3 regions of the Shewanella sp. KJ2020 genome follow, and region 3 is predicted to be linked to each of the others. Evidence: predicted binding sites of a transcription regulator. Region 3 holds the regulator's gene; each other region holds the start of a gene.
What was found. The regulator FliA, encoded in region 3, starts transcription of late flagellar genes. The targets are predictions, from matches to a motif close to CTAAAGNTNNNNNNNNNNNNGCCGATA.
Positions count from the first base shown of each region.

Region 1: a site for FliA is predicted at 1,456-1,482, ahead of MJO46_RS09480 (DUF5610 domain-containing protein). Genes of this name have one in related genera too.
Region 2: a site for FliA is predicted at 1,805-1,831, ahead of pomA (flagellar motor protein PomA). Genes of this name have one in related genera too.

Region 1 is NZ_JAKUKD010000015.1:101,228-104,508, forward strand. Features, by position in the region: gene MJO46_RS09475 (ferredoxin--NADP reductase) at 1-684, opposite strand, end outside; gene MJO46_RS09480 (DUF5610 domain-containing protein) at 796-1,422, opposite strand; gene MJO46_RS09485 (phosphoglycerate mutase family protein) at 1,594-2,190, shown strand; gene MJO46_RS09490 (FMN-binding glutamate synthase family protein) at 2,202-3,281, shown strand, end outside.
Region 2 is NZ_JAKUKD010000010.1:115,884-119,164, forward strand. Features, by position in the region: gene MJO46_RS06020 (flagellar motor protein MotB) at 1-879, opposite strand, end outside; gene pomA (flagellar motor protein PomA) at 883-1,650, opposite strand; gene xseB (exodeoxyribonuclease VII small subunit) at 1,961-2,200, shown strand; gene ispA ((2E,6E)-farnesyl diphosphate synthase) at 2,203-3,084, shown strand; gene dxs (1-deoxy-D-xylulose-5-phosphate synthase) at 3,106-3,281, shown strand, end outside.
Region 3 is NZ_JAKUKD010000032.1:185,627-188,907, forward strand. Features, by position in the region: gene flhF (flagellar biosynthesis protein FlhF) at 1-9, shown strand, start outside; gene MJO46_RS18770 (MinD/ParA family protein) at 14-895, shown strand; gene MJO46_RS18775 (RNA polymerase sigma factor FliA) at 888-1,601, shown strand; gene cheY (chemotaxis response regulator CheY) at 1,649-2,032, shown strand; gene MJO46_RS18785 (protein phosphatase CheZ) at 2,046-2,783, shown strand; gene MJO46_RS18790 (chemotaxis protein CheA) at 2,799-3,281, shown strand, end outside.

The DNA.
Region 1 (3,281 bases), on a different contig from region 3:
CACCAATGCCGCCTGAGCACCATTTATCATGCCGGGATTACCGCAAATCATGACTTGAGAGTCCGCCGCGCACAGGGTTAACCCGACTTTTCGCTCAATCTCCCCAGAGGCTAAACCATCGGGAATGCGGCACTGCAACGCCCCTTCAAAGGGTTCACGGGTCACGCTCAAACACAAAATAAACTGATTGGGATATTGTTGCTCATAGGCTCGCAGTTTATCGAGGTAGGCCAGATCCTTCGCCTCCCTCACACCATACACTAATACGATTTTATCAAAGCGTTGCCAAGGTTCATCGGTATCGAGCATAGATAAGAACGGCCCCACCGCAGTACCTGTGGCTAAAAACCACAAATGCCGCCCTTGTAACTCACCCTTGGGGATTTCATCTAAGGTCATAAAACCCGTTGCAGTTGGGGTTATATCAATTTCATCGCCAATAACAAGGTTTTGTAATTGCGGAGATAATTGCCCATCCTCTACCGCAATCGCGAGCACTTCGGCGTAGGCTTTATCGGGGGAATTAACGAGGGAGTAGGCTCTGGCAACGCGTTTATCATCACGCACTTGACTGAGTTTGATAAACTGGCCGGGAATAAAAGGTGCAAGGTCGGCGGCAATCCGCAGCGAAAATAACTTATCACTCCAATCAATACGTTCAATAACTCGTCCCCTAGTCCACATAACTTGTCCCCAAGTGAAACGTTAAATAGGTTTCTAGCATAGACTTTTATCGGCATAACAAAAACCCCTTATCAAAAGGGGCTTAAGTTTACCAACCGAGCAATGGCGGAGCTAAGATGCTGTAGATTGTGTCTCATCTGGCTTTTTATTAAAGCTATCCCTAAAGGCTTGCAGACCCTCTTGCACTAGGCTGTAGGTTTTATCTACGCCATCGGCAATGTCTCCCTGCAATACCTTAAGGCCCGACAAAATATCCCTCGCTTCCTTAAAACCGTTATCGATAGCGCCACCAATAATGCCCATAAAACTCTCGAGCTGCTCATCAAAATCCATCCCCGAATTCTGCTGTTGATGAATGCTAAAGAACTGAGTTGCAAAACTCACTATGCGGTCGGCTGTGGCCTCTGGGGAGGTATCGACACCATTGTCGTAGGCGGTTTGAATCGCGTTATCGCCCATGGACGGCGCTAATTCTTTGTTGATCGCTTCGATTGCGGCGCGATAGAGTAAGGTCATAGACTCATCGCCAGCCTTGATATTCACATCCTGCTGCGCCGATAGAATCGCTTGGTTCATCAGCTGTTTACTGGTTTGCTGTGCGGTTTGTGCGGAAGTCGCTTCAACGGCTTTTGCATTTTTTGAATCGCTTGCTTCATCCCCCTTTACCGCCATATTTTCTGCATACTTTCTTTGTGACGCAGGTGTGTGCGGCATATGCGGGGCTTTGTTGATTTCCATGATGGTCATCCATTCAATTTGGGTCGACTTAATTATCGACCAAAAATTAACCAACTTTAGTAATTTTTAGATTTACAGTACCATCATGCCGCAACGCTATGGTAGAAAAGGGATTATAAGATCATTCTCCCTTAACCCATTGCATTAGCCTATCTAAAAGGATGTAACACAATGGTAGCAGACCACAGTTTACACTTTTTCCACTTTCACGCCTTGGCTGGCACCCTTAGGCGCTTTCCCATATCACCTGCGCTGCTATTGGCCAGCCTGGTGGTATTTATCAGCCTTGGTTTAACCCCGATTAATCAAGCTATTGCAGACAGTAGGCTGATTATTTTAGTCAGACATGCCGAAAAAGCCGACTCGCCAGCGGCGGACCCGACATTATCTCCCGCGGGGGAAATACGCGCTACCGCCCTCATTAGTGCCCTCAATCGCACCCCCATATCCCAACTTATTGCGACACAATATCAACGAACACAACAAACACTAACGCCAATAGCCCAAGCCCGCCATTTGCCTGTCACTGTTGTGCCAGCAACCAAAGCGATAGCAGAACACGTGCAGCAAATCACCGAACAAGTGCATGCGGTCAAAGGCAATACTCTCATCGCTGGGCATTCCAATACGGTTCCCCTTATTATCAAAGCCCTTGGGGGCCCTGAAATCCCTGCGATAGGCGAAGATGATTACAGCCAACTATTTTTACTCTCCCTCAATGAAGGACAGCCTGCGAGCCTTATTTCGACTCGCTACGGCCAAGAATAAAGGATAACAAGATGAACGAACTCAATTGGTTTATGTGGGGGCTAGATCTATTCTCTGGACTCTTTTTGATCCTCATTGGATGCGGTGTACTCGCCATTGTGTACATGTACATTGCCGATAAGATGCAAACGAAACAAGCGGTGAGACACAACTATCCCGTGATAGGTCGTTTTAGATATCTATTCGAAAAACAAGGTGAATTTTTTAGACAATACTTTTTCGCCCAGGACAGGGAGGAACTGCCATTTAACCGCGCCGAACGAAGTTGGGTGTACCGCGCAGCGAAAAATGTAGATAGAACCATCGCCTTTGGCTCGACACGTCCCTTGGATAGTGCCGGCACTATTATGTTTATGAATACCGCCTTCCCTACCCAAGATGAAGATATCACGCCCATTCACCCACTCACGATTGGTAGCCACTGTCGCCACCCCTACACCACACAGGCCATCTGCCATATTTCAGCGATGAGCTTTGGCGCACTATCACGCCCAGCAATCACCGCCCTTTCCCATGGCGCGGCGCAGGCGGGTTGTTGGCTTAACACGGGTGAAGGCGGCTTGAGCCCCTATCATCTGAAGGGTGGCTGCGATCTGGTCTTTCAAATTGGCACGGCCAAATACGGCGTACGTAACGAACACGGCCATTTAGACGATGAAAAACTGAAGACCATAGCGGCACATCCCGAAGTCAAAATGTTCGAAATTAAAATGAGCCAAGGGGCTAAACCCGGTAAAGGAGGCATATTACCCGGCCTTAAAGTGACCGAAGAAATCGCCCACATTCGTGGCATTCCCCAAGGGCAGGACTCTATCAGCCCCAATGGCCACATCGAATTTAAAAATGTAGGGGATATTCTGGACATGATAGCCAGAGTACGGGAGGTCACAGGTAAACCGACTGGCATCAAAGCCGTACTCGGCGACGTGCAATGGCTCGAAGATTTGTGCGATGAAATCGAGCGCCGTGGGGAGAATTCTGCCCCCGACTTTTTTACCTTAGACAGTGCCGATGGCGGCACCGGAGCCGCGCCGCAACCGCTGATGGATTATGTTGGTTTACCGCTGAAGGAAAGTCTACCGATTCTGGTT
Region 2 (3,281 bases), on a different contig from region 3:
TTGCTCTATAGCAATTTCCACTCGGCGGTTACGGGCCCGATTTTCCGCTGAATTATTTGGTACTATGGGATTGTTAGATGCCATACCTACCACTTTCATCCGTTTAGAATCAAAGTCTTTCACCTCTAATAACACACTGGCAACGGCAACGGCACGCTTACTAGATAAATCCCAATTAGAGCTATAAAGCTCATCACTTATCTGCATATCATCGGTGTAACCAGACACGGTAATGATCCCCGGCACATCTTTTAATAACTCACCCACAGCATGAACTACAGGTTTAAATTTGGGCTGAAGGAAGCCAGAGCCCGAGGCAAATGAGCCTTTCTCGCGGATCCGGATAATAATCTGTTGACCTAAAGACTCAATTTCAATCGCACCATCGGTGATCTCTTTATTAAGCTCCTGGGCCATTTTTTTCACTTGCTGATTAATCTGATCCTGGGCCGCAGCGGCTTCGGCTTTGACAGCGTCGGCGGTATCCTGAGCCGTCGCACTCGCTTCGCCTCCCCTTTGAGAACCATTTTGTTGCTGTACGCCACCGGAGCTTTCGTCCTCACCCGCTTGGTAATCCAAAACAGGCTCGGTCATTTCATTGGTTTGTTGGTTGATAATTTCAATCGGAGTGGGATCGGGACGACCGGGCCTAAACTCCAGTGCAATCACCGACGTTCCCTTAGGAATATCTTTCACTTCGACCTTGTTTTGCACCCCGAAAGCATATTTCATCGAGCCTGCGATCTGCTTAAACTTCATCACATCCATTTCAGAAAACGATAGCAGCAGCACGAAAAAGCACATTAACAGCGACATTAAGTCGGCAAATGTTGCCAACCAGAGTGGAGCCCCTGGCGGTGGACAATTGCACTTAGCCATAGGCTACTCTCCGTCCGTTGTATCGACTTTCCGCTGTTTTTCAGCCAGGTAATTTTTCAAGAACCCTTCAATTACCCGTGGGTTTTGTCCATCTTGAATAGCCAATACCGCATCCATGATCAAGTTGCGGTTGAGCATTTCTTCGCCCATACGCAGGGTGAGTTTATCGGCGATAGGAAGACACACCATGTTGGCAACCACAGCACCATATAAAGTGGTTAACAGCGCCACCGCCATCGAAGGGCCAATGGATTTAGGATCTGACATATTCGATAGCATTGCCACTAGGCCGACGAGTGTACCTATCATCCCCATCGCTGGGCCAACGTCGCCAAAAGCTCTAAAAATAGCAATACCAATGCGATGACGTTCTTCCGTTAAGGCGATGTCTTTTTCGAGGGCGGCGCGCACCACTTCACCGTCATGGCCATCAACCAGCATATCGACGGCTTTTTGCATAAAACTATTGGTAATTTGCGCTTCTTCTAGTGCGAGAAAACCGCCTTTACGGGCGGCATCGGCCATAGTAACTGATTGCTCGATAAGATCATCTGGCTTATCAAGCTTAAACATAAAGGCTTTCGTCGCGATCTTAACCGCACCTAAAAACTGTTTAAGATTGAACTTCATCATCACAACGAAGAAAGAACCACCAAATACGATCAAAACCGAGGGCACATCAACGAAGATCATCAAACCGCCGCTGGTCACCATCGCCCAAAGGATAAAACCAAAGCTTCCGACCAGACCAATTAATGTAGCTAAATCCACAATGGCTCCTCAATATTGGCTATAAACAACATAATACTGACTCTATGAGTAAAATTACACTCGTGTTATTTGCGTCAACATAACACGCTAGTATTTACGTGAGCCTTATCAGTTATGCAAAAATCATCTAAAACGTGGTTATCCTATTGTCAGTTATCGGACAAGCACTAAGCAAGTTTAGCGACTATTTATATTTTCTGAAAAAAATTCAGCAACAAAGCGTGCTATTGAGCAAATATCCGCCGTCTGAATTTGACCCTTGCGCCGCCCTGATATACCTTGTGTCCGCTCTTTCAAAGGAATTATTAACGTGGCGAAGAAACCCGAAAACCTCAGTTTTGAAGAATCCCTAGCTGAACTCGAGCGCATTGTGGCCGAGTTAGAACAGGGGGACGTCTCACTCGATGATGCGTTAAAACAATTTGAACGTGGCATTAACCTCGTGCGTAATAGCCAAGCTAAGCTCGAACAAGCCCAACAAAAAGTGGCCATTTTACTGAAACCAGATGAAAATGCGCCCCTGTCTCCCTATGCCGTTGAGGGTGAATAAGCGTGTTAGTCAATGCCATACAAACATATCAACAACGGGTTGATAACCAATTAAAACAGCGTTTTAGTACACTCGAAGATACCGCCCCCCAATTAAAGGCGGCCATGACCCATGGCGCACTCCTAGGTGGTAAACGGATCCGTCCATTTCTTGTTTACAGTGTTGGGCAGATGTTCGGCGTCACGCTTGAAAAATTAGATGCCTGCGCCGCCGCCATTGAGTGCATCCATGCCTATTCCTTAATCCATGACGATTTACCCGCCATGGATGATGATGCGCTTCGCCGCGGTCAACCCACAGTGCATATTGCCTTCGATGAAGCCACCGCCATCCTTGCTGGCGATGCATTGCAAACCTTAGCCTTTGAAATTGTGACCGAAGCGGTTCCTGGTATCAGCAGTGAGCAGCATATCGCTATGGTTCGGGCATTGGCAAAAGCATCGGGGTATCGGGGTATGTGTGGCGGCCAAGCGATAGACTTAGCCTCAACCGATAAAAAAATTGATCTTAATGCTTTAACTCAACTACACAATATGAAAACGGGTGCGCTGATCAGCTGCGCCGTTGAGTTAGCCTTGATTGCCGCCAATGCACCAAAAGATGAATATCAGGCTATGATGGAATTTGCCCATGCAGTAGGGCTTGCCTTCCAAGTGCAAGACGATATTCTGGATATCATTGCCACCACGGAAGAACTCGGCAAGCCCCAGGGCTCGGACGCAGAATCGAATAAGAGTACTTTTCCGCAACTGCTTGGACTACAAGGTGCTAAAGACACCGCAGCGCAACTGATCCAAGAGGCACTATCAGCGCTGGCTAAATTGCCATACAATAGCCAGTTAATTGCAGACTTCGCCCGCTATATCATTGAGCGAAGAATATAATAAGAGACGAAGTATCTCGCTATGAGTTTGGACATTTCTCAGTTTCCCGTATTGGCCCAGGCCAATACTCCCAATGAACTCCGCCAACTTCCTCAGGCCCTATTACCACAGGTAGCCGATGAATTGCGAGAGTTCCTTCTTAAGTCCGTCGGCATGTCCAGCGGACATTTTGCCTCTGGCCTAGGTACGGTCGAATT
Region 3 (3,281 bases):
TTTGAGTAGAGTTATGACCCTGGATCAAGCAAGTGGTTTACGTATGATGAATCAACCCTATAACGAAAAAGTGAAAGTAATTGCGGTCACGGGCGGTAAAGGCGGCGTGGGTAAAACCAGTGTCTCTATTAATACCGCGGTGGCATTAGCCGAGAAGGGCAAGCGAGTCTTAGTGCTCGATGCTGACCTTGGCTTAGCCAATGTTGACGTCATGTTGGGGATCCGTGCCGAGCGTAACCTCTCCCATGTATTATCGGGTGATGCGGAGCTTGACGATATTATTGTCCGCGGTCCTAAGGGCATAGGCATAGTTCCGGCTACCTCGGGTACTCAAGGGATGGTCGAACTTAGCCCTGCGCAACATGCTGGCTTGATTCGCGCTTTCAGTGAGATGCGCACTCAGTTTGATATTCTAGTGGTGGATACCGCTGCGGGGATCTCAGATATGGTGCTCAGTTTTTCCCGCGCCTCGCAGGACGTTTTAGTCGTGGTGTGTGATGAACCTACCTCTATAACCGACGCCTATGCGTTGATCAAAATCCTCAGCCGTGAACACGGCGTTTTCCGCTTTAAAATTGTTGCAAACATGGTGCGTAGTTTACGCGAAGGTATGGAATTATTTGCTAAACTCAGTAAAGTGACCGACAGATTTTTAGATGTCGCACTCGAGCTTGTTGCGACAATTCCATTTGATGAAAATCTGCGTAAATCAGTGCGTAAGCAAAAGTTAGTGGTAGAGGCTTATCCTAAGTCTCCGGCTGCAATTGCGTACCAAGGGTTGGCAAATAAAATCATGAGCTGGCCCGTTCCGCAGCAACCTGGTGGGCATTTGGAGTTTTTCGTTGAACGTTTAGTGCAACGACCAGATTTTCAAGAGGAAAAAACGAGTGAGTAAAGCCGCAGCGTATACTTGTTTAGACAATAAATCATCTATCGTTGAACAGTATGCTCCGTTGGTTAAAAGAATTGCACATCATTTGCTCGCCAGATTACCAGCCTCTGTACAGCTTGATGACCTACTGCAAGCTGGGATGATGGGATTACTCGAAGCATCATCCAAGTTTGATGGTGGCAAAGGTGCAAAATTTGAAACCTTCGCCGGTATACGGATCCGCGGTGCCATGCTGGATGAGATCCGCCGTGGCGATTGGGTTCCTCGTTCCGTTCATCGTAACAACCGTAGGGTCGCGCAAGCTATTGATGAGTTAGAGCAAGTTTTGGGTCGTGATGCGCGCGACACAGAAATTGCAGAAAAACTTGATATGACGCTCGATGAGTACCATCATATCCTTAACGATGTTTCTGTCGGAAAAATCATAGGGATAGAAGACTTAGGCGTATCGCAGGATATACTAACTCCGAGCGATAGGTCTGACGATGGTACGTTTGAGGCATTAGCCGAGACCCAATTTCATTCTGCGCTAGTTGAGGCAATAAAATTATTGCCAGAAAGAGATGCGTTAGTGTTATCGCTGTACTACGATGAAGCATTGAATTTAAAAGAGATTGGCGCCATTCTTGAAGTAAGCGAATCGCGAGTTAGCCAGATATTAAGTCAGGCAATGTTGCGACTCAAAGGCAAGCTCAAGCACTGGACATAAGTATAATTATTAATCGAGCACAGAATGTCAGCTCACCGGAGGAAACCTTGGACAAGAATATGAAGATTCTTATTGTTGACGACTTTTCAACAATGAGACGTATCATCAAGAACTTGTTGCGAGACTTGGGGTTTAATAACACCCAAGAAGCAGACGACGGCTCAACCGCCCTGCCCATGTTGCAAAAGGGGGATTTTGATTTCGTTGTTACAGATTGGAATATGCCCGGCATGCAGGGAATTGACCTGTTAAAGGCTATTCGCGCAGACGATTCGCTAAAGCATTTACCCGTATTAATGGTCACGGCTGAAGCAAAGCGTGAACAAATTATTGCTGCCGCGCAGGCGGGAGTTAATGGCTATGTGGTTAAACCTTTTACCGCAGCTACGTTGAAAGAGAAGTTAGATAAAATATTCGAACGACTCGCTTGAGCAAGGATGAGCTATGAAGTCATATACATCAGGGCTCATCACGCTCGAGCAAGCTCGGCATTTAGTTGAATTATTAAGTGCGGGTGAGCAATCTCAGGCTGATGATTTATTTCGGGAACTCGCAGCTCCGCTACAGAGAGAACTCTTTGATGAAGTCGGTAAACTAACCCGACAACTTCACAGTGCGTTAATGGACTTCCAAGTCGATAATCGATTAGTGGAATTAGCCAATACTGCAATACCTGACGCCAAACAACGATTAAGTTACGTCATCGATATGACGGAGCAAGCGGCAAATAAAACCATGGATGCGGTCGAAGAATGCTTGCCATTGGCCAATGCATTAACCGCTAATATTGAAAGGGTTATGCCATCTTGGGAAAAGTTAATGCGCCGGGATATCGCATTAGCGGATTTTAAAGTGCTTTGCCACGATGTGCAGCATTTGATGTCGCGTAGTGAACAGGACTCGAATCGGTTACGTGAGTTACTTAATCAAATACTGATGGCGCAGGATTTTCAGGATCTCACGGGGCAAATGATCCGCCGCGTGATCGATCTGGTGATGGAAGTTGAAAGTAATCTGGTGTCTATGCTGACGGTATTTGGTGAGCAGCCGGTAATTGAGAGTCAGATTACTCAGAAAAATAATATTGAAGCAGAAGGCCCGATAATGAATGCTGAGCTTCGTCAAGATGTGGTAACGGGTCAAGACGAAGTGGACGATCTTCTATCGAGTCTGGGTTTCTAACTGGGAGTCAATTTGATGGCCTTTGATGTAGATGAAGAGATACTCCAGGACTTTTTAATCGAAGCAGGCGAGATTTTAGAACTGCTGCAGGAGCAACTTGTTGCCCTTGAAAATAATCCTGATGATACTGACTTGCTGAATGCCATTTTCAGGGGATTTCATACCGTTAAAGGCGGCGCAGGCTTTCTCAGTTTGACCCCTATGGTCGATGTTTGCCATGAAGCGGAGAACACGTTTGACCTGTTACGTACAGGGAAAAGAAGCGTCAATGCCGAGCTGATGGATATTATTTTGCAGGCTGTGGATGCCATCAATACCATGTTTGCGCAAACCCAGCAGGGCGAGCAGCAAGATCCAGCCGATCCAGCCTTATTAGCTAAGCTCAAAATGCTCAGTTCAGGGGCGCCACTGCCATCAGAATTAGGTCAAGTTGCGGCTGAACCAGAACCAGAACCTATAGTTGAAGCTGAAGTTGCTATCGTTGTTGACGAAATGCCC